DNA from 2 places in the Spelaeicoccus albus genome. Region 2 is predicted to be linked to the other one. Evidence: riboswitches for the same ligand, from Rfam matches in the RefSeq annotation. Region 2 holds a riboswitch; the other holds the start of a gene.
The links. A riboswitch is a leader RNA that binds a small molecule or an ion and turns the genes downstream of it on or off. The one in region 2 is predicted to bind cyclic di-AMP.
Positions count from the first base shown of each region.

Region 1: another riboswitch for cyclic di-AMP. It lies ahead of BJY26_RS01090 (C40 family peptidase); the one in region 2 lies ahead of BJY26_RS18950 (C40 family peptidase).

Region 1 is NZ_JACBZP010000001.1:223,680-239,228, reverse strand. It holds gene BJY26_RS01120 (NCS2 family permease) at 1-401, shown strand, start outside; gene BJY26_RS01115 (MarR family winged helix-turn-helix transcriptional regulator) at 767-1,210, shown strand; gene BJY26_RS01110 (MFS transporter) at 1,216-2,538, shown strand; gene serC (phosphoserine transaminase) at 2,553-3,677, opposite strand; gene pdxH (pyridoxamine 5'-phosphate oxidase) at 3,717-4,397, shown strand; gene BJY26_RS01095 (iron-dependent transcriptional repressor DtxR) at 4,747-5,436, shown strand; cyclic di-AMP (ydaO/yuaA leader) riboswitch at 5,607-5,764, shown strand; gene BJY26_RS01090 (C40 family peptidase) at 5,767-6,618, shown strand; gene BJY26_RS01085 (HNH endonuclease) at 7,047-7,547, shown strand; gene BJY26_RS01080 (universal stress protein) at 7,645-8,583, shown strand; gene BJY26_RS01075 (alpha/beta fold hydrolase) at 8,598-9,395, opposite strand; gene BJY26_RS01070 (AraC family transcriptional regulator) at 9,515-10,351, shown strand; tRNA gene BJY26_RS01065 (tRNA-Arg) at 10,481-10,553, opposite strand; gene BJY26_RS01060 (DUF4011 domain-containing protein) at 10,711-15,252, shown strand; gene BJY26_RS01055 (SAF domain-containing protein) at 15,287-15,549, opposite strand, start outside.
Region 2 is NZ_JACBZP010000001.1:781,563-797,111, reverse strand. It holds gene BJY26_RS03805 (glycosyltransferase family 4 protein) at 1-453, opposite strand, end outside; gene BJY26_RS03800 (MraY family glycosyltransferase) at 450-1,499, opposite strand; gene BJY26_RS03795 (polysaccharide biosynthesis protein) at 1,496-3,418, opposite strand; gene BJY26_RS03790 (LCP family protein) at 3,589-4,575, shown strand; gene wecB (non-hydrolyzing UDP-N-acetylglucosamine 2-epimerase) at 4,595-5,737, shown strand; cyclic di-AMP (ydaO/yuaA leader) riboswitch at 5,822-5,992, shown strand; gene BJY26_RS18950 (C40 family peptidase) at 5,990-7,108, shown strand; gene BJY26_RS19335 (CatB-related O-acetyltransferase) at 7,220-8,026, shown strand; gene BJY26_RS03770 (sulfotransferase family 2 domain-containing protein) at 8,023-8,649, opposite strand; gene BJY26_RS03765 (glycosyltransferase family 2 protein) at 8,803-10,665, shown strand; gene BJY26_RS03760 (glycerophosphodiester phosphodiesterase) at 10,688-11,515, shown strand; gene rfbB (dTDP-glucose 4,6-dehydratase) at 11,533-12,531, shown strand; gene BJY26_RS03750 (sugar nucleotide-binding protein) at 12,528-13,916, shown strand; gene rfbA (glucose-1-phosphate thymidylyltransferase RfbA) at 13,948-14,817, opposite strand; gene BJY26_RS03740 (cupin domain-containing protein) at 15,136-15,489, shown strand; gene BJY26_RS03735 (Ppx/GppA family phosphatase) at 15,542-15,549, shown strand, end outside.

The sequences.
Region 1 (15,549 bases), 560 kb from region 2:
AGTCGACCGTCGGCGTCGGCGAGGGTGCGCGGACCGGTCTGGCCAATGTCGTGACGGGCATTGGCATGCTCTTGGCGGTCTTCCTGGCGCCGATCGCCGCAATGGTGCCGTATGAGGCGGCGGCCCCCGCTCTCGTCCTCGTCGGCTTTTTGATGATGCAGCAGGTCAAATCTATCGACTGGACCGACGTCGAAATCGCGATTCCGGCATTTGTGACAATCATGCTGATGCCGTTCGCCTATTCGATAACCGTCGGCATCGGTGCCGGCTTCATCATGCACGTGGTGCTCAAAGTCGCCCGCCGGAAGCCGCGCGACGTGCATCCGCTGATGTGGCTCACTGCAGCACTCTTCATCTTCTACTTCGTGTCCGGGCCGATCAAGGACGCGTTCGCACACTGACTTCGAGGGGGCCGCAGCGGCAGCGACGCACGGACGCGCTCACTCCTCCGTGCGGCGGAGAACGTCCGCGGCGGCCTCGCGCGCTTGACGCAGCTGATCGAAATAGCTGTTGCTGACCCAGTCGTACTTCCGCGGCCGCCGCGGCCGAGCCGGTATTGCCGGCCGGGGTGGCGCCGGTATGGTCGACATGCGTGCGTTGCTCGGTGCGAACTTCATCGAAAAGGCCATCCCCTCCCATTGCCGCAATCCTCTCAGGGAGCACCGACACCCGGCTCTCGCGCGCGATGACCACCGGCCGGACGGCGCCGTTACTTCGGTCTCACAAGTCTGTAGTTAGCATGGCTAATGAGTTATGCTAATTACCGATGAATGATCCTTCTCCTCGAAAACTCAGCGCCATCCAGCTGGCGAACGAACTACGCATCGCCTCGAACCGGCTGGTCCGGCGTTTGCGTACGGAAAAGGCGGACCACGAAGTCACTGACGGCCAGTACGCAGTCCTGGCATTCATCGATCGCCGCGGTCCGCAAACTCTCACGTCGCTCAGCGAATACGAAGGCGTCAAGCCGCCGTCCATGAACCGCACCGTGAACTGTCTTGTCGACGCCGGGTACGCCGTGCGCGACCCGGATCCGGACGACGGCCGCCAAGTGCGCATCACGCTCACCGCGCCGGGCGCGGACATCGTCAGGGACACCCGGCGCCGGCGCGATGCCTGGCTGGCTACTCAAGTGCGCCGCCTGGACGCCGATCAGCGCAGGACCCTGGCCGAGGCCGCCGCGATCTTGAAAGAGGTGGCCGCGAAGTGAACAGCATGTTCCGTTCGCTTGCCTTCTTCAACTACCGGCTCTGGTTCTCGGGCGCCATTGTGTCCAATATCGGCACGTGGATGCAACGCACCGCGCAGGATTGGATAGTCCTCACGGTGCTCACGGACAACGACGCCGCCGCCGTCGGCGTCACGATGGCGCTTCAGCTCGGGCCCCCGCTGCTCATGGTGCCGTGGACCGGATTCATTGCCGACCGATTCAACCTCCGCAAGCTGTTGATGACCACCCAGGGATCGATGGGGGTGCTCGGCCTCGGGCTCGGTGCTCTCATACTCTCCGGTCACGCACAGCTTTGGCACGTCTACATCTTCGCCCTGCTGCTCGGCTTTGTCTCCGCAGTGGACAGCCCGGCCCGGCAAACGTTCGTCTCCGAACTCGTCGAACGCGAGAACCTCACAAACGCCGTCGCCCTGAACTCGGCTTCGTTCAACGCCGCCCGCATGATGGGGCCGGCCGTCGCCGGCGGCCTGATGGCCGTCATCGGCGCCGGGTGGGTGTTCATCATCAACGCGGTCAGCTTCCTGGCGGTGCTGACCTCGCTTCGATTCCTGCGAATGTCCGAGCTGCATCAAATGAAGCGCGCGCAGCGCGGTCACGGCGAGGTGCTCGAGGGATTCCGTTACGTGGCCAAGCGGCCGGACATCCTCATCATCCTGGTAGTCATTTTTCTGGTCGGCACGTTCGGACTCAACTTCCCGATCTTCACCTCCACAATGGCCAGCACCGAATTCCACAAGGGCGCGGGTGCCTACGGGCTGCTGTCGTCCGTGATGGCGATCGGCTCCGTCATCGGCGCGCTCTGGGCGGCCAGGCGCGAGCGGCCGCGGCTCCGGCTCGTCTTCGGCGCGGCCGCGGGGTTCGGGGTGGCATGCGCGATAGCGGCGTTCATGCCGAATTACTGGACTTTTGCGGCGTCCCTGGTCTTGATCGGCATGAGCGCGATCACCTTGACCACGAGCGCCAACGCCACGGTGCAAATGACCACCGAGCCCGCCATGCGCGGGCGTGTCATGGCGCTCTATATGGCGATATTCATGGGCGGGACGCCGATCGGCGCGCCAATCGTCGGCTGGGTGGCCAATGCCTTCGGCCCGCGCTGGGCGCTTGGCGTGGGTGCTGCCGCCGGCATCGTTGCCGCGGTCGTGGGCGTCGTCTTCGTGTTCAAACACCAACACATCCACATCCGCTACCGCACCGGCGTCCGGCCGCGGCTGGCATTGCAGCGGACCCCCGACCCGGACTCGCAGGAACGGCAGGCCGCGACCGATCAACTGGCCATTCAGGAGACGACCTCGCGGCGAACGTGACGCGGTGGTTCCGACTAGATGGCGTCGAGCACGAAATCCAGGCAATGCGTGAGTGCTTCGACGTCGGCGGGGTCCACGCTGACGAAAGTGGCGATCCGCAGCTGATTGCGGCCGAGCTTGCGATACGGTTCAACGTCCACGACGCCATTGGCACGGAGAACCGAGGCAATGGCCGCCGCATCGACCGACGCATCGAAATCGATTGTGACGACGACGTTCGACCGGTAATTCTTATCGGCCACGAACGGCTCTGCCACGTCGGATCGCTTTGCCCACTTGTAAAGAATCTTCGCCGATTCTTTGGTGCGGGCCGCCGCCCAGTCGAGACCCCCGTTGCCGTTGATCCAGTCGAGTTGCTCGGCAAGCATCAGCAAGGTGGAAACGGACGGCGTGTTGTACGTCTGATTCTTTGCCGAATTCGCGATTGCCGTAGTGAGGCTGAGCGACTCGGGGATCCAGCGGCCCGACCCTGCGATCTCGTCGGCCCGGGCAAGCGCCTTGTCGCTCATGGCGGCGATCCACAGGCCGCCGTCCGACCCCATATTCTTTTGCGGCGCAAAGTAATAGACGTCGGTTTCGGTCACGTCGACTGCCAATCCGCCGGCTGCCGACGTCGCGTCGACGACCACCAGATCGTCGGCTCCGCCGACCCTGCTTACCGGAACCGCGACGCCCGTCGACGTCTCATTGTGCGGCCACGCGTATACGTCGACGCCGGCCTCGGCCGTCGGCTGCGCGCCGTCGCCGGGCTCTGCCGAAATCATGGACGACGGGTCGAGGAACGGCGCCGTGTCGGTCACGGAAGCGAATTTCGAGCCGAACTCGCCAAACGCCAGGTGCTGCGCCTTGTTCCGCACGAGACCGAACGCTGCGGCGTCCCAAAACGCCGTCGACCCGCCGTTCCCGAGCACGACGTGATACCCGGAAGGCAGATTGAAAAGCTCGGTCACGCCGGTGCGAACGCGCCCGACCAGGTTCTTCACGGGCGACTGTCGATGCGAGGTGCCGAGCAGGCTCGTACCGGCCGCGGCGAGTGCGTCGACCTGCGCCGGGCGGATCTTCGACGGCCCGGCGCCGAACCGGCCGTCGGCCGGGAGCAAATCGTCGGGAATGGTGAGCGTGAATGAGTCAGTCGTCACGCTCGACACTCTACCGTGGAGTACATGATGGAGAATCCGTTGCCTCACAGTTCGTCTCGACTGCCTGAAGCCGCCGGGGAACGAATCGACTACGTCAGCGAGGGGCTCAGCGAAGACGAGCTGGCCGAAACACCCGCCGATCAGTTCGTCGCCTGGTTCCACGATGCCGAGCGGACGCTACCCGAGCCCAATGCCGTCGTGCTTGCCACGGCCGGCGACGACGGACCGGCCGCGCGCGCGGTTCTGCTGAAGGACTTCGGTGGCGATGGCTTCGTCGTCTACACGAATTACTCGTCGCGCAAGGCCAGGTCAATCGGCGAGAATCCCCAGGTGGCGCTGCTCTTTCCCTGGCATCCCATCTTCCGACAGGTGCGCGTGCGCGGCATTGCCGAAAAGGTGGACGACGCGACGTCCGACGCGTATTTCGCAAGCAGATCGCGCGGCTCGCAGCTCAGCGCCTGGGCGTCGGCGCAGTCCGAACCCGTCGGGTCACGGCAAGTGATGGACGAGCGCCTGGCCGAGGTCGAATCCAGATTCGCAGGCGGCGACGTGCCGCGCCCGCCATTTTGGGGCGGGTATTTGATTCGGCCGTTCGAAGTCGAATTCTGGGCCGGACGCCATGATCGCTTTCACGACCGGTTGGTGTATCTCGCCGTGGACGGCCGTCCGGCGGACCTGGCTGCCGCGCCGGACTGGCGGGTCGAGCGCCGCTATCCGTAAGTACGGGGTCGTCCGGGCAGAGAAACGGCCCGTGGGGTTGATGTCGTCGAGCTGGACTGGGCTCGACCCCCACGGGCCGCGGTGGCTGCCGTAGATTGTCCGGCAGCAAGCTGCCTAACCGGCAACCACCTCACGAGTCCTCAAAGAATGCATTATTTGTGGACCACCTCCTTTCTCGTGTCCTTACAGCGTAGCCCCGGCAGATTGGACCACGCCATTGATTTTCGCTGCCGGCTGACGCCCGCTGCGCGCCATTCGGGCATGAAGCGGGGCCCGCAACGGTTATGGATGTCGGGTAGACCTACTAGTCTTTAATGTGCCGATCTTTACCCAAGGAGACTTGCCCACCGTGAATGACCTGATCGATACGACCGAGATGTACCTCAAAACGGTACTCGAGCTCGAAGAAGAAGGCGTCGTCCCGCTTCGGGCACGGATCGCCGAGCGTCTCGGGCACAGCGGGCCGACAGTTTCGCAGACCGTTGCGCGGATGGAACGCGACGGCTTGCTGATCGTGTCGGGGGATCGCCATCTCGAGTTCACCGACGCCGGCCGCGAGCATGCCATCGAAGTCATGAGAAAGCATCGACTTGCCGAGCGCCTGCTCAACGACGTGATAGGTCTCGATTGGGAGCTCGTCCATGAAGAAGCCTGCCGCTGGGAACACGTGATGAGCGAGCAGGTCGAGCTGCGGCTGGTGCGCATCCTGACAAACCTCGCGACGGGCCCGTACGGCAACCCGATCCCGGGTCTGGCGCGCCTGGGTCTGGACGCCGCGCCGACACCGAACGTGCAAAGTCTCGTCGAGACGCTGGACGACGGCGGACAGACGGACGTGACGGTTGGCTGGATCGGCGAGCCGATCCAGGTCGACCCGGAATTGCTGGGGCAGTTGAAGGACTGCCTGGTCGTCCCCGGGAGTGAGCTGCGGGCCGAACGTTCGGGGTCATTCGTCACCGTCAGTTCGCTCTCGGATCAGTCAAACGAGGCCTTGGAGCTCCCGCTCGAAGTCGCTGCGCACATTTTTATCGCTCGATAAATAACGACGAATATGCGCTCTGACCTGGGATGATGTCTGAGACGGGTTGATCGGTTGCATCAATCCGTGACCTCCGCGTGACATTCGGATACATATTCGTTAGCATTGACACCGCTCCGAATTATTCAAGGATCCGGAGCCCCAAGCCGGATAGCCGAGCGCTGCCGCCGGAGATTGGGAAGACGACATTCAGGCAGCGGCGGGGAACCCAAGATCTTGACCGTTCACAAAACGGTCTAGGGGTGAAGTGCGGGGTGAAAACCCCTGTGCCGGACAAACTCCAGTCCGAACCCGACAGCTCACTTCGCAGGCTGTGGAGAGGTAAATTCTGTGTCGAAAGCCGTCACGACGAGCCGTCATCGCGCGGACATTCCAGCTAAAACGCCGTTATCGCACCTTTCGGACGCGGTCAGTGCCAACGCCGGCACGATCGGCCGCCGCGGTGCAGTGATCGCCGCCACCGGTGGCCTGATCGTCACGATGGGTCTGCCGGCGTCGGCTACCGAAGCGCATGACAATGCACCGGTCAAGGATCATCACGCAACGAATTCCGCTGCAAAGCAGGTTGTGGCCGAAAACGCCGCATTGAACGTCCCGAAGGCCAAGGCCGCGAAGTCCGACTCGACGGTGGCGAGCGCGACGACCTTGAAGTTCTCGGCCGAAGCAGCGCCCGAGCCCGCTCCGGAGCCCGAGCCCGAAACCACCACCACCACTACAACGACCACGACGGCCGATGACGACACGACGCCGTCCACCACTCACCACTCGGACTCGGATTCGTCGTCGACTGCTTCGACCGCGAGCACGGCGTCGTCCAGTGCCTCGTCGTCCAGCGCGCCGAGCTCCGCCAAGGGCGGCTCGATCGTGTCGATCGCGGCTCGCTACGTCGGTGTGCCGTACGTGTACGGTGGTACGACGCCGAGCGGCTGGGACTGCTCGGGATATGTCAGCTACGTGTACCAGCAGGCCGGCATCAGCATTCCGCGCTCGTCCAGCGCGATCCGCTCGGCCGGCACCGTCGTGTCGGCTTCCGAAGCTCGCCCCGGCGACATCATCTGGCACCCGGGCCACGTGGGCATCTACGCCGGCAACGGCATGATGTACGACGCCGGCAGCCCGAGCTCCGACACGTCGCACCGTTCGTACTCGTGGATGGGCAGCGTCACCTTCCTGCGCTTCTGAGCAGTTCGGCTCAGCCAGCGATAGCACCGGAATCCGGGCGGGTCCGACGACCGGCCGACACAGCGGATGACGGATCGGGGCCCCGGCACATAGCGTGCCGGGGCCCTTGCGCGTGCCGAAAAGTTTCCGTCGCCCCGGTATTTGGCTGAAATCGACGGCGGAAAAGCATACGCTGGTTACGGACATTGCCGACAAAGGGACACCCATGCGCGTGATTTCAGCCAACCAGACCAGGTGCGGCCTGATATCCCGGCGTGCGCGGGAACACCGGATACACGGAATGCACGGCCGCCCATCGGGCCGGCCGCTGACCAAAGCGTCGCCGATGGCGGCGCTTTTTTTCGTGTGTTCGGGCCCGGCCGGTCTTGCCTGCTCGACTCCAAGGCTGCCGAATCCGTCGGTGCGCCTGCGAACTGGAGGTATTCCCTATGCGAACGTTGGTCCTCAACGCGGGGTATGAACCGTTGTCCGTCGTGTCGTTCCGACGCGCGATAGTGCTGGTGCTCGCCGGAAAGGCCACGGTGCTGGCCGACGACGAAGTGCCCGTTCACTCGCCGTCCGCGACGCTGGCCAGGCCGGCAGTGATCTTGCTGCGCCGCTACGTCAAGATGCCCCGATCGCGCGTGATGCCGCTCTCACGTCGCAGTGTGCTGCGCCGCGACGCACACCGGTGCGCGTATTGTTCGCGCTCGGCCGCAACGATCGACCACGTGGTGCCGCGCTCACGCGGCGGCGCGGACAGCTGGGAAAATCTCGTCGCCTGCTGCCTCAAATGCAATAACCTCAAGGGCGCCAAAACTCCGGGCGAAATGGGATGGACGTTGCCGTTCACTCCGACGGCACCCTCGGCGGGCAGCTGGTTCGTCCGGGGCATCGAGCGCGGGCGTCCGCAGTGGGAGGAATACCTGGCGTACGCCCGTGCGGCGTGAGCGCGGGTCGGCGCGCCCGGCCTAGCATCTAGCCGATCGCGGCGGCCGCGTATTAGGCTCGGTGCAACAAACCGACTTACGTCTGGAGGCCGGCACAATGACAGAGAACGTGGTGCTTGTAGGCATCGATGGTTCGGATACCGGGCAGTGCGCCTTGGAATGGGCCATTCGGGAAGCGAAATCATTGGGCTGGCCGATGCGCCTGGTCGGTGCTTATTCGGTGCCGAACGTGGCAACGACCGGCATAGACGTGTCCTACGTGCCGATGGACGACGAATCGATCCGGGACGGCGTCCGAGCCGTCGTCGACGACGCCTTGGCGAAAGCGCGCTCGGAAGGTCTCGAGGCCGAGGGGCTCGTCGAGGTCGGAGACGCGGCCGGTGTGCTGGTCGAGGAATCCAAGCAAAGCGGTCTGGCAGTCGTGGGCTCGCGCGGGAAGGGCGGATTTGCCGGCCGGTTCCTCGGCACCGTGTCGTCGGCCCTGCCGGCGCACTCGGAATGTCCCACCGTGATCGTGCCGATCTGTTGGGCCGAGGGCCGGCAGCCGGCGGCGGAAACCGCCGAGGGCGACGACGAGGACATGGACTTCACCGGTCGAATCGTCACGGGGATCGATGCCTTGGGGAAGACGAACCCGGCGCTGTGGGCCGCAGCGGAATCCGCAGTCCGGAAGAACAAGCCGTTGAGCATCGTGGGCGTCATGAGCCTGATGGTGGTCGGCCCGGAATGGTTGCCGGCGGGCATCGACATGGAGCGCTATCAAGAAGAAGCCAAGGCCAGTCTCGGTGCATGCGTCGATGCGCTGAACGAGAAGTACCCCTCGCTCGACGTCGAGTGGGAACTTTTCGAAGGGTCGCCGGCCGAGATGCTCATTCGAGCGTCCCACACGGCCGATCAGCTGGTCGTCGGATCGCGTGGACGCGGCGGATTTGCCGGTTTGTTGCTCGGGTCCACGAGCCAGGCGGTGCTGCACCACGCCAAATGCCCGGTCATGGTGGTGCGCGTGAACAAGAAGGATCGGTCCACCGTCAAATAGTGCCCAGCCGGCGGCTATTGAGCCGTCGCTGACGTCGCCGTGAGCAGTGACGAGTCCGGAGCGAAACCGGAGATGAGCGCGGCAACGGCGTCGGGCGCCTCCAACGGAAGAAGGTGGCCTGCATCGGGGACCACGGTGAAGTCGGGCCGAATCAGGTGTGGAAGGAGATTTGCGCGCAGCACCTCGGCCGGCTCGACGACGTCGTTCCCGCCGGCGACGACGAGGGCCGGCACCTTGATACGACGAGTGTCGGCCGAGATGTCTTCCGCGATACCCCGCAGAGGCCACTCGACGAGTGCGTCGGGAGTGCTCGCGAGCGAGTCCTCGACGACCTGCACCTTGTCTGCGACGGACAACTCGGTCGCCGTGAGGACGTCATTGCGGGCGCGAGCAACCGATTCGGCGGAGTCGTACGCGTGGGCGAGGCTCGTCTGGTGCTCCGCATCGACGGACGCCGCAGGCACCGCCGGCGCCGGGGCGATCAGGATGATGCCGCGGAGCCCGTCCGGCTCGGCTCCGGCGACAAGTTGGGCGACCTTACCTCCCATCGAGTGTCCGACGAGGACATAGTCCGAGACGCCGGAGGCGCCGAGTATTGCGCGGGTGTCCGACGCGAGCTGGTGTAGTCCGTACGGCCCGGGCAGAGTCCGCGAACGCCCCCACCCACGGAAGTCAAGAGTAAGGACGTCGCGTTCGGGCAGTTTCGAAATCACGGGTGCCCACGTGCGCGCGGACCCGCCCCAGTAGTGCAGGAACACCAGCACGGGGCCGATTCCGTGTCGGCGCGTGTGGTGCGGTAATTGGTCACTCATGGTCAATATTCCTCCTGTCAAAGACCGCCGTTTTCGGCGGAACCGTCTTTCCATTCCACCAGTAGCTCGTGGGACGGGGCCATGGTGAAATCGACCTGCAAATGGTGAAAAATGGACAAATGAGCAATGTCCGGCAACTCCGTTACCAGCCGCGCGACAGTTCAGCCGGCGGTGTCGAGGTGTTGAGCTTCGCCCGCTTGCGGGAGCTTGACGACCACGAGACCCAGCGCGCGGACTTCTATGTCGTCGCAGTCGTCGACGAAGGTGTCGGTGAGGTGTCAATCGACTTCGACCGGTACCCGCTTGCACCGGGCTCGATCGTGCGGATTCCGCCTGGTGCCGTGCATCGCTGGGACGACATGGTTTCGGTCGACGGGAGCCTGGTGCTGTTTCTCCCTACCGCGCCCGCCACGCCGGCGACGCGAGCCCGCGCCGCGCCCATTGACATTCCCGGAGTCTGCGAACCGGTCGCCGACGCGGAACTCGTCTCTGCTGCCCTCGACCACCTCGAACTTGAACTCCGCGCAGCGGGAGCCGGCACGCCTGCAGAGATCCCCGGGCTGCTGCTGTCGGCGTTCCTCGCGCGCGTGCCCCGAGCGGCGGAAGCTCGTTACGCGAACGACTCGCTGTTCGTTGCGTTCCGAAGAGAACTGGAGGCACACTTCCGGGGGCATCGCGACACCGGCTTCTACGCGCGCGTTCTCGGCTATTCTCCCCGTACTCTCTCGCGGGCGGTGCAAAAGGCTACCGGGCGGACGGCGAAAGCCTATATCGTCGAACGAGTGCTGTTGGAGGCCAAGCGGATGCTTGCTCACGATCGCTTCACCGCGGCGCGCTGTGCGAGCGAGCTCGGCTTCCCGGACGCTTCCGGATTCTCCGCATTCTTCCGACACGGTACGGGGCTTTACGCCGGCGCCTGGCAGAAGCGGGCCATCTCGAACCTCGTTGAAGGCTGACCGATCCCGGCGTTCGTGCGAACAGGACGGGCCAGGGGACAGCCAAATAATCCGCCGTCGCCGGCGGGTGCTCGATGGCTCGATGCCCTGCGTCGATAATGCCGTTTCGAGTGGTCATGTCCCCGTCGGCGCCCCCGGCAGGATTCGAACCTGCGACACCCGCTTTAGGAGAGCGGTGCTCTATCCCCTGAGCTACGAGGGCATGCGCCGGAACAAGCGGCAGACAATTGACAAGTGTAGGTCAGCGGCGTGTTCGGGCGCACATCGCGGGCGTTCATTTGCCGGTTCGTTCACGAAATACGGCTTCCGCGTGCGTGGTGCAAGTGATGAATGCCTCCAGCTTCGATAACCTCGAAGATGTGTCTGATGCATCCAACTCGCAGGACCGGACGGAATCAACGCCGCCCGGCCCGGACGAGCACAACGACCCGCAACAGCGTGACTACGCAGCCGGTGGCCGGGTCGACGCCGATTCGCCGGTCGCTGCGCCGGAATCCGCAGCGGACGATGAATCGACCCACGATGATTCGGCCCGGGACGAATCGATCGAGAACGTTCCGGCCCGAGAGGACTTGCCGGCCGGCGACTTGGCCGGCGCTGACGCCCCTTCCGACCCGGTCGACCCGGTCGCGGCAAAACTCGATGAGTGGGTCGAGCACATGGCCACGATCGGCGGCCGCGACACGCTGCTGAACTACCGTGATTCGCGCGATGGATCAATCGACTTCACCGGCGCTCATCCATCGGGCGTCGCCCAGCTGCTGGCCGGCCGCGCTACCAGACTCTCCAGCCTGATCCGCGACCATGAGATGCTTTCGGACGCTCGCCGCCGCGCCAAGACCCTCCGCGCGAAAACCGAGCAGCTCCGGGCCGAGCGCGGCCTCTCGGCCGCATACCTGGCAATCGGGTTGGCGAATTGGAACGGCGCCCAGGGCGGTATGACGCACGACATCTGCGCACCGGTGTTGTTGCGCCCCATCATGCTGCACCCGCGTGGGCATCGGCTGAAGGACATCGAAGTCACGCTCGCCGATGAAGCCGTCGTGAACCCGGCCCTTGTCCGGTTCCTGGCCACCGTGCACGATGTCCACATTCCCGTGGATGAATGGAACGCCCTGGCGAACCGCCCGGGGAGCTTCGACCCGGCTCCGGTGCTCGACCGGTTGCGGAAACTCGTGCGCCGGCTGCCCGGCTTCACCGTCGTCCAGCGGCTCATCGTGTCAACGTTCGCCGACGTGCGCGGCCCGTTCGAAGGCGAGACCATCGATCGCACGCACCCGGTGATCGCGGGGCTGTCCGGTGAGCCCGACACCGTCGCGCAGCTGCGCGACGATGTTGCCCGGGCCGATATCGCCGAGGCGGACTTGAACGAGGCGGTGCCGCTCAGGGACCGCGACCCGGAGTCCGAACTCCTCGTCGTCGATGCGGACGGCGACCAGCAGGCAGCCATCGACATCGTGCTGTCGGGGGCCCACCTGCGCCTCGATACGCCGCCCGGCACGGGCGCAACGCAGACCAGCGTCAATATGACTGCCGCACTGGCCCACGAGGGCAAACGCGTGTTGTACGTTTCGGAAAACGCCGACTCCCTTGACGATTTCATTGCCCGGAGCCGCGACGCCGGATTGAGCGATTTCGTCCTCGACGCACGCGGATCGCGCCGCGACAGGCAACGCAGCCTCATCGCCATGATCAGCGCCGACGAACAAGCCACCCGGCCCGATCGCGACGAAGTGATCGAAACCCTGCGCCAGTATCGGCACGAGCTCGATGCGCACAGCCACGCACTGCACCGCCGGCGCGATCCGTGGGGAGTGTCGGCTTATGAGGCCATGGAGCATTTGGCGCAGCTGACGTCCGCCAAGCCGGCCCCGTCGACCCGGGTCCGGCTGGATTCCGACATGCTCACGATGGCCGATGGCAAACGTCACCGGATCCTGCGCGATCTCGACCGGTTGTCCGAACTCGGCGCCTTCACCCTCGATGTCGAGGACACTGCCTGGTTCGGCGCGTACCTGCCCTCGGACGCCGATGCGGCAGCCGCGCAAACCACTGCGCGGGAAGTCGCCGATGAATTATTGCCTTCGCTGCGTACCGATATGACGACGTTGGCCGACCGCGCCGATCTTCGCCCGGCCGTCACGACCGACGCGTGGGGAAAACAGATTGCCGTGCTGCTCGGCATTCGCGAAACGCTCGACAAGCTGACCCCGGACGTGTTCGACCAGCCGCTCGGCGACATGATCGCGGCCACCGGGACGTCCGGCTACCGCAGCGAAATCGGAGCCCCGATGGGGTCGATGACGCGCCGGCGCCTGAAGAAGCTGGCACGCGAATTCGTCCGACCCGGCGTCCAGGTCGACAATTTGCACAAGGCTCTTGTCGAAGCGCGGTCGCAGCGCGCCGACTGGCTGCGCTTGTCCGCGCACGACGGCACTCCGAAGGTCCCGCGCGGCCTTCTCGACCTGCGCGAACGATACGACAAGCTGAGCGCGGCGCTCGACCGCCTGGAACCGGTCCTCGAGCCGACGCCGGACGGCGGCAACTTGTCGGAGATGCGTATCGACGAGCTGGCTGCACGTCTCGAAGCGCTCCGTGACGACGAGGACGCTCTCACCGACCTGCCCGAGCGCACCGAACTGGACGGCAAGCTGCGCACCGCGGGTCTGGCGGATCTTGTCGACGACTTGCGCTCGCGACGCGTGGAGCACGCCGTCGTCGGCAACGAGTTCGAACTCGCCTGGTGGGCATCGGTGCTGCAGGAGATGGCCGGTGCCGATCCCGCGGTCGGCGGCCACGACGGCGACCATATGCGCCGTATCGCCGGGGAGTTCCGGATAGCGGACCGTCGTCATCTCGATCTCGGCTCGGATCGCGTCCGGTGGAGCCTGGCCGGCGCCTGGAAGGGCGCGATCGCCGCGCATCCCGATCAGGCCGGAATCGTGCGTGAATCACTGCGCTCGAAGACTGCCGAACTCGACTCCCTGGTGCGCCGGGCACCGGACGTCACCGGCGCGCTCGCGCCGGTATGGCTGATGAGCCCGCTGCACGTGCCGGCGGAACTGCCGCCGGGCGAGTTCTTCGACACCGTCATCATTGGCGACGCCGGCCGATTGTCCGTCGCCGAAGCCCTCCCGGCCATCTCGCGTGCCCGACAGGTCGTCGTACTCGGCGACGATCGACTGCTCGGACCCTCGACGTTCACTGTCGGGGCCGATCGCCGCTTTGCGCCGAGCGGGGGAGCCGAACCGGTGGCCGGGTCGCTGTTTTCCGAACTCGACGGTCTCATTCCGACCCGTCGGCTGCACAACAGCTACCGCAACGGTCCGGACAAACTTGTGCAATTCGCCAACCGGCATTTTTATGAGTCGACTATCCGATCGATGCCGGCGGCTTGGCCCGGCGACGAGTCGGGCCTGAAATTCGCGCACGTCGCCGACGGCACCGGCGCGCCCGACCCGGCTACCGACCAAGTCGAAAGCGTCGATGCCGAGGTGCGGCGCGTCGTCCAGCTGGTGCTCGAACACGCCCGCAACCATCCGCGTGAATCCCTTGCAGTCGTCACACTGTCCGCCGTGCACGCCGAACGAGTGAATGATCTGCTGCAGCGCACACTGCTTGAACATCCCTACGTCGGGTCGTTCTTCTCCGACCGCGTGTCCGAACCGTTCACGGTGCTCGATTGCGAGCACTTGCACGGGTTGACCCGCGACGCGATAATTTTCTCGCTCGGCTTCGGCCGGACGCCGCACGGCCGCACCCTGCACCGGATGGGGAAGCTGTCGAGCCCGGGCGGCGAGCGGTATCTGGCTGCCGCGATCACTCGAGCGCGCAGCCGCACGACTGTCGTGTCCTGCTTTACCGCGCACGACTTCGAGAACAACAAGCTGGCTCACGGCGCGGCGCTCCTGCCGCTGCTGCTGGCGGACGTCGCCGGTGAGAGTCTCGCGGACGACGAACCGGACACGGCGGAACCATCGGCCGCGGGAGCCGAAATCGATGCGGAGGACGACCGGCGGGACGACGGTGAACAGGCCGATGGGCCCGTCGGCGAACCCGACCCGCTCTTGTCGGATCTGGCCGATCGACTACTGCGGCGCGGCCTCTACGCACGCGTGAATTACGCCGGTGAACTCGACCTCGCCGTGGCGGGACTGGAATCGGATACCGGCATGGTGGTCGCCGTTGAAAGCGACGGCGTGCGATATCGCCAGATCCGCAGCATCAGGCAGCGTGAACGCATGCGTCCCGAGGACCTGGCCCGGCGCGGATGGCGATACGTCCGGGTATGGACGACCGACGTCTTTGCCGACCCGCAGGCCGAGGCGGACCGGATCTTTGACGCGTGGCAGGAAGCCGTCGAGGATTTGTCGGCGCAAGCCGTGCTTGGCGCTGCGCGCGCCGCCGCCGAAGTATTCCGACGCAAGGGCGAGCGACCGAGACTGACCCCGGGCCTGCCGATGACCGCTTATTCGGACGACGACCTCGACGCCATGCTCGAATGGATCCGGTCCGACGGCGTCGAGAGAAGCGATGCCGATCTCGTCGAATTGCTTCGCACCGCGCTGGCTCAAAAGCGCCGGAGCCGAATCACGGACACCGCGCTCGTCACGGCCGTGAAACGCTACCGAGCCGGCCTGCGGGCGAAATCCGCCGCAAGACCGGCGGGCGAACGGCACGAAAACGACGCCCCCGAACCCTCAAAGGAGAACACCACGACCGGCGAAACGACGGATTCCAAGCAGACCCAGCCGAAATTAGCACGCGATCAGAATCGGCGTGGAGCGCCCGACCCGATAGTGCCGCGCCGCGCGCCGTCCGACGACGACCGTGAATGGGGCGACGGCACGGACAGCAACGATGAGCGACTCTTGTCCGAGCGGCCGCCGCACTGGCAGTAGAGCTTCGGTCGACGGCAGCCACCGAAGAACGCCGTCACCCGCCCAGTAACGCGAACGTATATGCGGAATCGGTGCCGGCGAGCAGGCGAGCAGTGTGTTTTCCGACATCAACGGTGATGAGCGCGCCGGTTTCGCTTCCGGACAGGGCAGCCGCGTGGGAGTGACGGATACTCAACACGACCACGTCGTCCGCCGCCACTTCGGCCGCCCCCGTGTCGGGAGCCCGTCGAAACACCATGATGTGATCGCCGGGGTGCAGGAGTTTCACGGCTTCGGCATCGGCCACGTGCAACGGGA
Region 2 (15,549 bases):
GATCAAGTCCGGCCACGCATCGCGCATCTCGGCGACGAGCGGGATGCGAAAAAGCCGAGCAATCGCCTGCCCGGCCAGCATCGTCGGTAGACCCGGAATCGATGCGATCACGACGTCGGGACGTCGTCCGGTGCCGGAAAACCATCGGGCGGCCTGCGCGACGGAGCCGGCGGAGTTGACTCCCTGGTCGAGCAAGAGCGATGCCATCGACTCCGAATATTCACGAAAAGGCACCCGCACTATCGTTTCGCCGTGATTGCCGTTCTTCAGACGGCCGACGGGGTGCGCGCGCAAGGTGCTCTCGGAAGCGGTACCGCTCGGGTAATGCGGAACCGGAGCCAAAACGCACAGCTGGTGGCCGGCCGCCGTGAATCGCTGAGCCAAGTTCGCCCAGCGTCGTTGCGGTGCTCCGACCTCCGGCTCGTAATAGTTGGTTACCAGCAAAATTTTCATGCGCGCACCCCGATTTGCCGATGCCGCCGTCCGACGGGACGCAGCCAACGCGGCGACGCCAGATAGGCGACGACGATGATGGCGCCGGTCACGATCGCCAGCAGGCGCAGGATGACCGGAGCATTGAACAGGAATGCCGTGCTCAGGGTGCAGAGCGCCATCGAAACGCCAACAGTCATGAGCGTGACGGCAATGTGCGGATACCCCAAGTCGGTCAGGCGCTGATAGACGTGAGTGCGATGGGCATCGGCAAGGTTCTCGCGGCCGATGCTCCGCCGTACCAGCGTGAATCCCGCATCGGACAGATAAAGGACGACCGGCGCCAGCGCCACGGGCAGACTGACCCCGGTGAAGATCAGCCAGCACACGACTGCGCACACCGCTGCGCCGATTCCGTAACTGCCGACATCGCCCATGAACACCTTCGCCCGCGGCGCATTGCTGGGGAGAAACACGAGAGCCGCCACCAGCAACACGAGTGAAATACACGCCAAGGTGGGCTCGCCGCCGTGGATCTCGACGATCAGGAACCAGGCTCCGGCCACCGCAGCGAAGAGCGACGTGATCCCGTTGATGCCATCCATGAAGTTCGTGAAGTTCACGCCGACTACGTTGGACACGGCGATGATCGGCAACCACGCCCACGAATGCCCGCTCCACACGATGAGTTCGACGGCAAAGAACGCAGAGACCACCAACTGGAGTGCGAGCCGTGAGCCGACGTGGAGTCCCAGCACGTCCTCGGCGAATCCGAACCCGGCGAAAACCAGCACGAAGACGATCGTCGACACGGCGATCATGAGCGCCGCCGCGGTTTGCATGAGGCTCATTGCCGTCGACAACGTCAGCCAGCCGGCGATGATGCCCGTTACGACGCCGATGACTGGTGCGATGCCCCCGCCGCGCGTGATGGGTGCGGCGTGCGACGAGCGGTCTGACGGAACGTCGATGATGCCGTGCTTGTTCAACTGGGGCACGGCGACGGCGAGAGTGAGCGCGGTAACGACTGCAGCGACGGTGCCGGCGACCAGGAAGGCGAGAATCATCGGGGCGATCGTGATCGGTCCAGGCCGATCCTGCTGGCAATGTTCAGTTCTTTCACAAGCTCCCGGCGCACGTCCTCGGTCATCGGCTGCCGGACCATGTACGACAACCTCTCGACCACGTTGTCGGTAAACGGCGGCACCGGCACTTGGGAGACTTGTGGATGCGACGGCCGGCTGTCGGCTTCGTATTTGCTCAGACGTTTCTCCAGCAGCTTCTCGCCGTGGCGCAGTCCGGTGTATTCGATTGCCATCTCGGGATGGCCGCCCATTTCCGCCATACGCCGGGCCAGGTCTTCGATCAACACTTGTTCGCCCATGTCGAGCACGAGCACTTCACGGCTGGCCCCGATCGCGCCGGCCTGGACGACGAGCTCGCACGCCTCGTCGACGGTCATGAAATACCGGCGCATCTGCGGGTCGGTCACGGTAAGAGGCCCCCCGGACGCGACCTGCGACGCAAAGGTGGTCAACACGGACCCGCGGGATCCAAGCACATTGCCGAAACGTACCGATAGATACGTACCCGGCAGCTCGTCGTCGTTCGTGGTCGCCGTGAGGCGTTCGGCGATCCTCTTTGTCAGGCCGAGAACGCTTGTCGGCTCTGCGGCCTTGTCGGTCGAGATGTGCACGAACCTGTCGATTCGGTGTCTACGCGCCTCCGTCAAAAGCCGATCGGTGACCAGGACGTTGGTTTTGACGGCTTCTTCGGGGAACGACTCGAGCAGCGGAAGATGCTTGAGCGCCGCGGCATGGAACACGACGTCCGGCTGCGCTGATGCGAAAAGCTGCGGGATGAAACCCGAGTCGCGCAGATCACCGAGGACCAAATCGGGCGACGTCAACAGTGCCCTGCCGCCGATACCGAGCTCGACCGAGTGCAGGCCCGACTCGTCACGGTCGGTCATGACGAGCCGTTTCACGGCAAACCGCGAAATCTCGGCGCAGAGCCGCGAACCGATCGAACCGCCGGCGCCGGTCACCAGCACCGTCTTGCCGGCTAGATATTGCGAAATCTGCTCGACATCCGTCTTGATCTGATGCCGGCCGATCAAGTCGAACAACGACACATCGCGGAACTGGCCGATCGGCCGCACGTCGGCCGTCCCAGCCAGGGAGCCGCGGGACGTCTGCAGCGCCGACTCGTTGAACGAGGGCAGTACTTTGAATTTCAGCTTCAGCCGGGCAGCGGTATCGGCGGCTGCGTTGAGGACTTCCTTGCCGGCTGTGGGAATCGCGAACACGACGACGTCCGCATTCAGCGCTGTCGCCACGCGCTCCAGATCGGACAGCCGGCCCATGACGTGGACGCCGTCGATGCGCAAGTAGCGCTTGGCGAGGTCATCGTCGAGGAGCGCGACCGGCCGGTATTTCGAATGCACGTCGCCGTGCATGATGCGAACCGCCGTCAGGCCGCCGTCGCCCGCGCCGACGATGATGGCGCGTTGGATCTCGACGCGGTGGGTCGTGGGACGGTGTGTGTCGCGCATCCGCTTGCCGGCCCACCGCTCGATGACGATCAGCACCAGCGCGACCGCCCCCGCGACCGGCGGTACCGACAGAGGCACAATTCGCGGTGCCGGCAACAACAAGGCCACGACCAGCAGGACGGCCGTGGTGATGCCGACGACCGTGGCCAAGCCGATCAGCTCATCCGTTGAGCCGTAACGGTACTGCCCGCGATAGACCAAGAACATGCCGAGCCCGAGGTGAAGGACTACGACGATTGCTGCCGCAGTGAGCAGACCGGTGTGATTTGCCCATGCATCGGCCATGTCGTAGCGGACACTGGCCACCATGCCCAGACTGATCAGCCAGGCAATGAGATCGAGGACGATGCGGAAGTCGCTGCGCCAGAACTTTCCGAGGGCGCTCAGTGAGCTACGCGTGCCTCGCGGTCCAGTTGGCGCCTCGCGCGACACGTTCCGATAGCCTCCGCAATTGATGAAAGAATTCCCGCAATTCATCAAGAATTCAATGAACGACCCATTTAGAATACAGTATCGCCACGGTTTGCAGGTGTAGTCTGTCCCGTCGCTATACTACGACAGTGCCCTCCCACCGCGACCCAGCGCAACCCGGATCCTCGCCTGTGCCTCGCGGTGCTGTGCGCGGAGCCCGGCATTCGAACCGGCGCTCGCGGCGGACGTTTTGGACGCTGACGGTCTGTCTGGTCGTCGTTCTCGCAGCAGCGGTCACGGTATCGGGCGGGTACGCCTGGTCGCTGCAGCACACCATTCAATCCAACACGACGTACGTGTCCGATGCCCTGTCACACGACGCGCACAAGAACGATGACCGGGCCCGCGGCGTCGAGAACATTTTGCTCCTCGGGTCCGACGAGCGCCCCGAAGGATCGCGGATCAAGGGGCAGCGGGCCGACGTCATCATGCTGCTGCACATGAACGAGGCTCACACGCACGCCTATGTGATCTCGTTTCCTCGCGATCTTTGGGTGGATGTTCCGGGCCACGGCAAAGCCAAGCTCAATGCAGCGCTTGCCTACGGTGGACTGCGGCTTGCGGTGCGGACCGTCGAAGATGTCGCCGGAGTGCCAATCAACCATGTAGCGATGATCGATTTCGATGGGTTCGCGAAGCTGACGAAACAGCTTGGAGGCGTCACCGTCGACGTATCCCAGTCATTCACAACGCGTGATTTCACATTCGAGCGAGGCCGGCAGAAGTTGGACGGCGCGGAAGCCTTGTCGTTCGTGCGGGAACGGCACGCGTTCAAGGACGGCGGTTTCCAGCGGATGCGCAATCAGCAGGCATTTCTGCGGGGCGTATTGCGCGCCGTCCTCAATAAGGACACGCTCGGCAGGCCGGACAAAGTGTCGAAGCTCGTGCAGACCCTTGCCCCGTACCTCACCGTCGACTCGGCCTTTACCCCCAAATCGATGGTGGCGCTCGGGTGGAGCATGCGCAAGATCACCATGAACCACGTCGACTTCTTGACCGCCCCGCACGGGGCTCCGGGACGGTCGGACTCCGGCGCTTCCATCGTGAAGGCCGATCCCGACGCCATGACCGAACTCACGCACGCATTGAACAACGACTCGATGGCCGACTTTGCCTGAACGCGCCGCGCCGTTGATCATGCCGATCTACGGCACCCGCCCCGAAGCGGTCAAAATGGCACCACTGATTGCCTTGCTGCGTGAGGGCCCGGAGCTCGACGTGTTCGTCACGGTGACCGGCCAGCACCGCGAAATGCTCGACCAGGTGAACGACTTGTTCGGAATTGCCGGGGATCACGATTTGAATATCCATTCCCCGAGGCAGACGCTGTCGGCGATCACGGCGAAGGCTCTCGCCGGACTGAGCAGCTTGTTTGCGACGGTTCGTCCGGACGCCGTTGTCGTGCAAGGGAACACGGGCACGTCGACGGCTGCCGCGCTTGCGGCGTTCTACGAGAAGATCCCCGTCGTGCACCTTGAAGCTGGGCTGCGGTCCGGTCACAGGTATTCGCCGTTTCCCGAAGAAATCAACCGCAAGGTCACCACGCAGATCGCCTCGCTTCATCTTGCGCCCACACAATCCAGCCGAGCCAATCTCATTCGCGAGGGAGTTCCCGACGGCGAGATCGTCGTCACGGGCAACACCGTCATCGATGCTTTGCACACTGTCGTGAAAGCGCCGGCTGCGTTCACGGCGCCGGAGCTGCGGGCCGCGATCCGCCGTGACGGGCCGTTGCTGCTCGTCACGACTCATCGCCGAGAGAACTACGGCGACGCGATGTCGAACGTCGGCAGAGCACTGCGACAGCTCGCCGCCGAGCGGCCGGAATTGCGCATCGTGTTCCCGGCTCACCGCAGTCCCGTGATGCGTGAGGCGATGCTGCCGCATCTCGAGAATCTTTCGAATGTCACGGTTGTCGAGCCGCTCGATTACCGGGAGTTCACGCACCTCTTGGCCGAGAGCACCATCGTCCTGACCGATTCCGGCGGCGTGCAGGAAGAGGCTCCGTCGCTCGGAAAACCGGTGCTGGTGATGCGCGATAGCACCGAGCGGCCCGAGGCCGTCGAGGCCGGAACCGTCAAACTGATCGGCACCGATCGCGAGCGGATCGTCAAAGAAGTTTCGCAGTTGTTGGACGACCCGGACGCGTATGCCGAGATGTCGAAGGCGGCCAATCCGTATGGCGACGGATTCGCTGCTCCGCGCTGCGCAGCGGCAATCGCCGAGTATCTCGGCGTGGGATCCCGGATGGCCGATTTCAACCATTCGGTCACGGAATGATTTCAAATTCATCTCGATCGGCATGTCCATTTGCATTGAAAGTGCGCTAAGTTAGTTCTGCCCATCGCACCGAAGAGGTGGGCCCGGACGGAAAAGCCGAACGCTGCCGTTCCAACCGGTCGATTAGTGATGACGGCAGCGGCGGGGAACCCAACTTGACGGCATGGCCGCCAACGGGGTGAAGCGGACGAGTTCCGCCGGGCAACTCCAGCCCGAACCCGACAGCTAACTTCGCAGGCTTCGGAGAGCACTATGACATTGCGACACCCCCTCAGGCGCATGCGCGCGCTTACCGTTGGAACACTCGTTCTTGCCGTAGGCGCCGTGGCCGGTCTTCCGGTCGACGCCTACGCATCGTCGGCGAAGTATATGAAGGCCGAATATTCCAAGGCCATTTACAAGGTCACCGGCACCACGCGCGTCAAGCTGACGTATCCGCAGTGGAAGAAAGCCAGACGGCACCACAAGCTGATCAAGGTCCACGCGAAGTACTACAAGTACGGATGGGACACGGCGGTCATTGCCGACACCAACTGGCCCGGCCCGAATTCCTGGGTTCACCTGACAGCTTCCGAATACAAGCGGGCCGGCCGACCGCACATTCGAAAGGCGACCACCTATCTGCCCGGCAGCCGGTTCGTCCGTTGGGGCACGTCGTCTCAGATCATGCTCTTAAGCCCATCGGGTCGATACCACAAGTGGCAGTATTCCAACTCCAAGGCAGCGAGTCTCGGCCACATCGAAACGTACTCGAACCATGGGTTTGAGCGGCTGTCCTGGAGCCCGAAGGTCGCCTATATGACGAATCTCCGCAAGGGGCACGGCAGCCACATATCCGCCGCCACTTTCAAGAGGTACGGCAAGCCGCACGTGAAAAAGGTCAAGCACTTCCCGGGCGACACTTTCTGGCGGTACTCGGGCAAGTCGACGATCCACTACGACGGCCTGATGGAAAACCGCACCATCTCCAAGGCGAAGTGGCGGAAAGCCGGTAAGCCGACGGTGCACGTCAAGAAGTCGCCGACCACGAAGCGCGAAAAGGTCATCAAACTCGCCAAGAAGTACGTGGGCACCAAGTACAGGTACGGCGGGACGAGCCCTTCGACCGGATGGGACTGCTCCGGGTTCACCCGGTACGTGTACAAAAAGGTGGGTGTAAGCCTGCCCCACAGTGCTTCGGGACAACGCGCGGCCGGGAAGATCATTTCGAAGTCGAAAGCGAAGGCAGGGGACCTGGTGGCCACGTCGTCGCATGTGGGCATCTATGACGGCCACGGCAAGATGTACGACGCCGGAAACACCCGCGTCGACACCATTCATCGCACGTTCAGCTGGATGAAGCCCCTCAAGTACGTCAGGGTGCTGCCGTAAACACTTGTCGCAAACCGCGCTCTCGGGGTCCGCTGCCTGTGCAGCCACTCTGCAGGAATTTCAGCGTGCTTACGCAGTAAACTCCGAGAGGCGGTTTGTACTGTTCGAGGTGTGGCTAAAAAATTCACGATCACTGAAGAATTTCTGCGCGAACTACAGAGTCATCGCGTCTATTTGCATCGAAAGAACCTGTCGGTAGCGGACGGCAAATATGGCTGGTTGGCGGCGGGCCAAGAAATTGTCTTGCACGGACCCGTGACGATCGAGCAGAACTCGGGGCTCTTCGGCGGCAAGTATCGCGCGATGGCTGGGGGACGGCACACATCCGGCCTGTGCAGTATCGGCGCGTTTAGCTACTCGTATTCGGCGCTACCCGAAAGCATCGTGATTGGCAGATTCTGCTCGATCTCGCGAGGACTGAGATTCATCGACTCGCATCATCCGCTGAATCTGATCACGACATCGGCGATAACTTTTCGCACGAAGAACCCGCTGTTCGCCGATTTCATGACTGATCCGATTGTCGAGCACGCCAAATCCTTCCACCCGTACGGAGAATTGCGTTACCCGGAGATCGGTCACGACGTATGGATCGGTGACGGCGCTACCCTGGCCGCGGGCATCACGATAGGAACCGGAGCCGTCATCGCCGCTGGAGCCGTGGTTACGAAAGACGTGCCGCCGTATGCAATTGTTGGCGGAAACCCGGGCCGCATCATCCGATACAGATTCGATGAGTCCCGAGCGCACGAATTGATCGCCAGTCGGTGGTGGGAATACGATCCACGTTCGCTATTCGCCGAGCAGCTGACGGACACTCGCAAGTTACTCGACGATATTTCCGCAGGCCGTGTCGAAAAGTATCCGTTTGCGTCAATCGCGCTGTCGGCGACCGAGACGCGGCCGAGCAACTCCTAGAGTTCGTACCCGAACTTTGCGAAGTCGTCGTAATAGAATTCCTTGACACGGCGTTCTACGTTTTCCGGCACAACGACGTCCTTGCTGGAGTGCCCGCTTCGTTTCTGCCGGTCCATGGATCGCGGGATATCGGAGCTCAAGTTCAAACCGTGCTTGGTGTTGAGGTCGTTCACTATTGATTCGAGGCCGTCCTCGAGTCGGTAGACGATGCAGCCGGGCAGATAGAACTCCGATTGCGGTCGCAGGTGATTGTCGTGAACGAACGGATCAGCCATGTACTTCGAGAACGCGCTGTCGGTCCATTCCTCGACCCGCTGATTGGCGGGTTCGAGGTTCTCCTTGTTGCGCATAGCGTATTCGGACTTGAACCGGGCCATCGGCTCGCGGGTCGTCATGAATATGACATCGAACCGGTTCAGCCGAAGCGTGGCACGCAGAAGCTCCGCATGCAGATGCTGCGGTGAGCTACGCCGCAGATAATTGGGAGAATCCTTGCCGTAGGACTTGTCGTAGAGATACTTCTCGTAGCCGCTGTCGGTGAAGATTTTTTCCACCGACGTCCCGCCGGTCTTGGGTACATGGATGAACAGGACGTTCTTGTCGCCATTTTTGAATACCGGCACTGACGTTGCCTTTCGTTGAACGGGATTTCAGGCGTCGAATCGCCCGGCGGAGCTTGCACCGAGAATACAGGATCCGCAGGTTGCTACCGTAAACTGGACGCGTGCCTGTTTTCCGGCACATCGCCCACGTTGCTCCCGATCCTAGTGAGCCATATGACAACCAAGGTCAGTGTCGTCGTTGCTGTTTATAACACCGGCGAATACATTGAGCCGCTGATCGACTCGATCATCGGGCAGACGATGTCAGACGACGAGTACGAAGCGATCTTTGTCGACGACGGTTCCAGCGACGAAACGCCCGCGCGACTCGACCAGTTGGCTGCGGAACGAGAAAACGTGCGGGTCGAGCACATCCCGAACTCGGGTTGGCCCGGCAAGCCGCGCAACATCGGTACGGAACTGGCCCGTGGCGAATACATCTATTTTGTCGATCACGACGACTGGCTTGCCCCGGAAGCTCTTGAACGCATGTATGACATGGGCGTGCGCACCAAGTCCGACGTCGTCATCGGAAAGATCGAGGGGCATGGACGCCGTGTGCCCACGACGCTATTCCGGCGAAACTACGAACACGCCGACATCGAGACCGCACCGATCGTCGAAAGCATGACGCCGCACAAGATGTTTCGGCGCGAATTCCTGAGTGCTCACGGAATCCGCTTCCCCGAAGGCAAACGGCGGCTGGAAGATCACCTCTTTTGCACAAAAGCGTATTTACAGGCTGACGGAATTTCGGTTTTGTCGGATTACTCGTGCTATCACCACATTAAACGCGAGGACGAGGCAAACGCCGGCTTCCAGCAGCTCGATCCGGCCGGCTACTTCGACAATCTGCGTGAAGCGATCGACGCGGTCGAATGCCTTACGGAGCCCGGGCCGCGGCGCAATGTGCTGCTCCGGCGCTGGTACCGCACCGAGATGCTGAAGCGCGTAGGCACGCCTTTTGCCCGATACGACGACAAGTATCGTCGTGCAATTTATCGCGAAATTTACGAGCTTGCGCGGGAGCGCTTCACCGATCCGGAAATCTGGCGTCCGCTCACAGCGCTGTTCCGAGTTCGAGGCGAGCTTTTGCGCGCTGATCGTTTCGACGACCTCGTCGCCTTGTCAGAGTTCGAATTGGGAATTTCAACGCTCGCCGAGGCGACTTCGGCTCGTTGGGTCGACGGAACTGTACTGCTCACCGTGCATGTCGTGTCGCGGACGCCGGACGGGGCGCCCGTCGAATTGTTGGCCGACGAGCGCGACAAGTACTTGTCGATTCCGATCGACGGTGTCTCGTCTGAAGCGCGACGCGTTACTGAGGAGGTGGAAGATGCCGATCTGACATTCACAGTCCGCAAGCGTGGTGACGGTACGAGTGTTGAATGCATGGCGTCCCCTACCGGTCGGAGAGTACCTGGTGGCGCGGGCGCCGTTGATTATACGTATCAGGTGAAGGTCGACGTCGGCACAGTAAAGGGTGGCGTGTGGGATCTATACACCCGGATGACCCACTGGGGGTGGGCGCGGCAAACGAAGCGCGTATCTGTGGCTGCCGGCGTGGATATGACTTCGGCGATCGTCGGCGATAAGCCGCGTATCGTCATTCCATATCGGACGGACGCTGGAAACTTCAGCATTGACATGGCACAGAAAGTTAAGTCACTTCCGCTGGAACTTGCAGGTGAACTAGCGAACGTGGGTGAGGCGTTCGGACCCGAGCTCCGATTGACGCTTCCAGTGCATACAACCCCGGAGTCCGCGGATTTACCGGTTGACGTCACGGCGGAGTCGCACGACGGCGCTGATTACGAGTCGGTTGCGGGCCGGATCATCGCATCCGAGGGCGGCGGACTGCTGACGGCCGAATTTTCACAGAAGCACGATCACGCGCACCTGAACCTGAGAACATCGCATGGAAAGGGCGCGGCCGGACTGCGCGTACAACAGACTCAGCGGCAGGAAGCCCCTCGTCGACTCGGCCTGCTACGCCGTATATTCGGAAATTCGAAAAATACCGGGAGAAAATCCTGAGCGCGCCATGGCAGTGCGAAGCATGAGCGAAATCGTCACGCGGCGTGTTGCACTCGGCGCCGCTCTCACGGCAGCAGGCGGCCTTCTGGTCGCGTGCAGCGAAGACAGAAGAGACGTGACGCCGACGCAGAGTACGGGGCTGGCCGACAAACTTCAACCCCCGTTCTTCATCGCACACCGCGGCGGCGCAGCCCGATATCCGGAACATTCGATGGAAGCGTACGACGCCGATGCGAAGGCAGGATTCCCCATCGAGCAGGACGTGCAACTCCTGAAAGACGGCACTCCGGTAATCATTCACGACTCCACAGCCGACCGGACCATGACGGGGCACGGGAAGGTCAAAGATCTCACCCTGGCGCAGTGGGAGAAAATGCGGATCAAGCCGATCAAGCCCGGCGGCAAGCCGGTAAAACCGCTACAGCTCAAGGAAGTGCTGGACAAGTTCGGCGGCAAACACCTTCTCGTGCCGGAGATCAAGTCCAAGGACGCGAAGAATGCGCTCATCGAGTCAATAGTGAAGCGAGATTTACAACGCGACGTCATAGTCCAATCGTTCTATTACGAGGCTGCGGTCGCCGCGGCCGCCAAAGACATTCCAACGCTGTGGCTGTCGTCGGACGCACCGTCCGACGACAAATTCAAGGCAGCAAAAAGCGACGGCATTACGTACTGGGGGTATGACGAAAGCCTCCCGCCGGACGCCGTGAAACGTGCCGTCCATGCCGGACTGAAACCCGTTGCATGGACCGTCAACACCGTCGGCGACGCCCGCCGCCAATTCAAGGCCGGAGCGGTCGGCGTCTTCACCAACAACCCGTGGAAGCTGAGTAAGGCGCACTACGGGTAGACCAGTAGGCTTGAGGAATGCGCAAACTTCTGGTCACCGGCGGCGCCGGATTCATCGGGTCCAATTTCGTCCGGTACACGCTGGACCACACGGACGATCAGGTAACGGTCCTCGACAAGCTGACGTACGCCGCCAACCGGGCCACTCTCGACGGGCTGCCCGCCGACCGATTCAAACTCGTGGTCGGCGACATCTGCGACGCCGACACCGTCGAGCAACTGATTGCCGAATCGGATGCCGTCGTGCACTTCGCCGCCGAATCACACAACGACAATTCACTCAGCGACCCGACTCCGTTCGTGCAAACGAACCTGGTGGGCACTTTCACACTTCTCGAAGCAGCTCGCCGGCACAACGTCCGTTTCCACCACATCTCGACCGACGAAGTCTACGGCGACCTCGCGTTGGACGATCCGGAACGGTTCACCGAGAGCACGCCCTACAATCCCTCCAGCCCGTACTCATCCACGAAGGCGGGCTCGGATCTGCTCGTGCGCGCGTGGGTGCGGTCGTTCGGCCTGCGCGCCACGATCAGCAACTGCTCCAACAACTACGGGCCCTACCAGCACGTGGAGAAATTCATTCCGCGGCAGATCACGAACGTGCTGGACGGCATCCGGCCGCGGCTGTACGGCCAGGGGCTCAACGTGCGGGACTGGATTCACGTCGATGACCACAGTTCCGCCGTCCTGACTATTCTCGACAAGGGTGAGATCGGTGAAACCTACCTGATCGGCGCGGACGGCGAAGAAAGCAACAAGCACGTCGTCGAGCTGATCCTCGACGCATTCGGCAAGGACGCTGGTGACTACGATCTCGTCACGGACCGAGCCGGTCACGATCTGCGTTACGCCATCGACTCGACCAGGTTGCGCAGCGAACTCGAGTGGCAACCACGGTTCGGCAGCTTCGAACAGGGCCTGGCGCAAACAATCGATTGGTACCGCGAGCACGAAGACTGGTGGCGAGCCGATAAGGCCGACACCGAAGCGAAATACGCAAAGGCGGGTCAATGAGCGCCTCCGCCGGGCAGGTGTTCGGCCGTGACCTAGAGGTCACCGACACGCCGGTCCCGGGCCTCAAAGTCGTCAGCCTCCCCGTGCACGGTGACAACCGTGGTTGGTTCAAGGAGAACTGGCAACGCGAAAAGATGGTCGGCCTCGGCCTGCCGGACTTCGGGCCGGTGCAGAACAACATGTCGTTCAACGAGAAGGTCGGCACCACTCGCGGCATCCACGCCGAGCCGTGGGACAAGTTCGTCTCGGTGGCGGCCGGCAGGATCTTCGGCGCCTGGGTCGACTTGCGTGACGGTGACTCGTTCGGCGCCGTGTACACGGCCGAAGTGGACGCCGGAACCGCAGTGTTCGTACCGCGCGGCGTCGGCAATGCTTTTCAGACGCTCGAGCCGAACACTGTGTACAGCTACCTGGTCAACGACCATTGGAGCGCCGAGGCGCAAACCGAGTACACGTTCCTCAACCTGGCCGACCCGACCGTGGACATTCCCTGGCCGATCGGCCTGGCTCAGGCGGAGCTTTCCGACAAGGACAAAGCACATCCGATGTTGGCCGAGGTCACGCCGATGAACCCGAAGAAGACTCTGATCCTCGGGGCTGGCGGCCAGCTCGGAAGGGCGCTGCAAGAAGTGTTCCCCGGCGCCACAGCACTCACGCGTGAGCAATTCGACGTCACGGATCCGAACGCGTACGCCGACATGGATTGGCGCGGCGTAGGCACCGTGTTGAACGCGGCTGCATACACAAAGGTGGATGAGGCCGAAACGGACGAAGGCCGCCGCGCAGCATGGTCGGCCAACGTCACGGCCGTCGGCCAATTGGTGCTGGCGGCACGTGAGCACAACCTGACGGTCGTCCACGTGTCATCGGACTATGTATTCGACGGCACGAAGGAAACGCACTCCGAAGACGAGCCGTTCAGTCCGCTCGGAGTGTACGGACAGACAAAGGCCGCCGGCGACGTTCTCGTTTCGACACTCGACAGGCACTATATCGTGCGCACCAGCTGGGTGATCGGCGACGGCAACAACTTCGTGCGCACCATGCAGTCGCTTGCGGACAAGGGCATCGACCCGGGTGTCGTCAACGATCAGATCGGCCGGCTCTCGCACACCGACAATTTGGCGGCCGGCATCAAACACCTGATCGACTCGGGTGCGCCGTTCGGCACGTACAACCTGTCGGACGATGGGGCATCCGTCAGCTGGGCGGACGTGGCCAAGGAGGCATTCGCCGAGGTAGGTGCCGATCCCGGTCGCGTCACGCCGGTGAGCACTGCCGACTATTTCGGCGATAAGGCACACGCGCCGCGCCCGCACTTCAGCACTCTCGATCTTGCCAAGATCAAGGCAACCGGGTATACGCCGCAGCCTTTCGCGGGGTGAGCGAGTTTGCGTGTCGAAGCGGGCGACTCGCTCAGTGAGGTTTTTCCAGCAATTCCAGCAAGTACGAGCCGTACCCGGACTTCACGAGCGGTTCGGCGCGCTTGCGTAGTTCGTCGTCGGTGAGGAACCCGCGCCGCCACGCCACTTCTTCGGGCGAACCGATGTTGAGGCCTTGCCGTGCTTGTACGGCACGGACGTATGCACCGGCGTCCTGGAGCGCGTCAATGGTGCCGGTGTCGAGCCATGCAGTGCCGCGCGGCAAAGGCGACACGCTGAGTTTGCCCTGTTCGAGATAACGCCGGTTGATGTCGGTGATCTCGAGCTCGCCGCGATCGGATGGAGTGAGCGTACGGGCAATGTCGATGACGTCATTGTCGTAAAAGTAAAGGCCCGGAATTGCCCAGTTGCTGCGGGGATTCTCCGGTTTTTCTTCCAGCGACAACGCCGTGCCGTTGTTGTCAAAATCGACGACGCCGTACGCACTCGGGTTACTGACCCAGTACGCGAACACCGCCGCGCCGTCCACATCGGCAAATCGTTGCAGTTGCGAGCCCAAACCCGGCCCGTAAAAAATGTTGTCGCCGAGGGCAAGGGCCACCTTGTCGTCACCGATGAAATCGGCCCCGATGGTGAACGCCTGGGCGAGTCCGCCGGGATCCGGCTGCGTTGCGTACGTCAGATCGATGCCGTAAGCGCTTCCGTCGCCGAGGAGATGCGTGAAATGACTCGAATCCTCGGGCGTCGTGATGATGAGGATGTCCCGAATCCCGGCAAGGATGAGCGTTGAAAGCGGATAGTAGACCATCGGCTTGTCGTAAACCGGCACGAGCTGCTTGCTGGTGCCCAAAGTGATCGGGTGCAGTCGGCTGCCGGTTCCGCCGGCCAGGATGATTCCGCGCATACGGCAAGGCTATCGTGCGCAAGTTCGTTCGCATCGCTATCGACCAACTGGCGAGTTGCGTCGCCGAGGGGTGGACGGATGCCCGGTTACCGGCCAGTAACCGGGCATCCATTCACCGCTGGCGGGGTGACGCTGCCGACGGGCTGTCCAACGGTCCGGTCACGAGCATGCCGGCGTGCAAATCGGCGCGGTGTATTCGGAAATATTGGCTGACGGCAGCGGAAATCCGTGCTTCCCGATTATAGGCTGGAAGCACGCTGATGGAGCAGGAACGAACGGAGGGATGACACCATGCAGTTGTGTCGGGAAAGTGACGGTTTGATCCGTCAACCGCCGGCGCCGGACAGCCCGACCGTCACTGTCTACTTCGGCGATGAAACGGAAAGTCCCGATGTGGGTATGGTGCGAGTCGACGTGCCGGCCGGAGCTGGAATGCCGACCCACAAGCACAGCGGCTCGGACGTGATCTTGACGCCAATCTCGGGTTTCGTCCGCGTCGTCAAAGGCGAAGAATCCGTCGATGTCCATGTGGGCGATGCCGTGTACATCACGAGAGACGAGGCAGTCTCGCTAGCAAATCCCGGCACCCAGCCGGCACGCCTGATAGTGGCGGCCGGTCCTGCGAATTTTGTCGCGGGGATCAGAGCCTGGCCCGACCCGCAACGAGGCTGATCCACGCCGCCCGCGCCGTCGCCGGAGCGGACGACACGGTATCTTGACGAGCATGCGCCT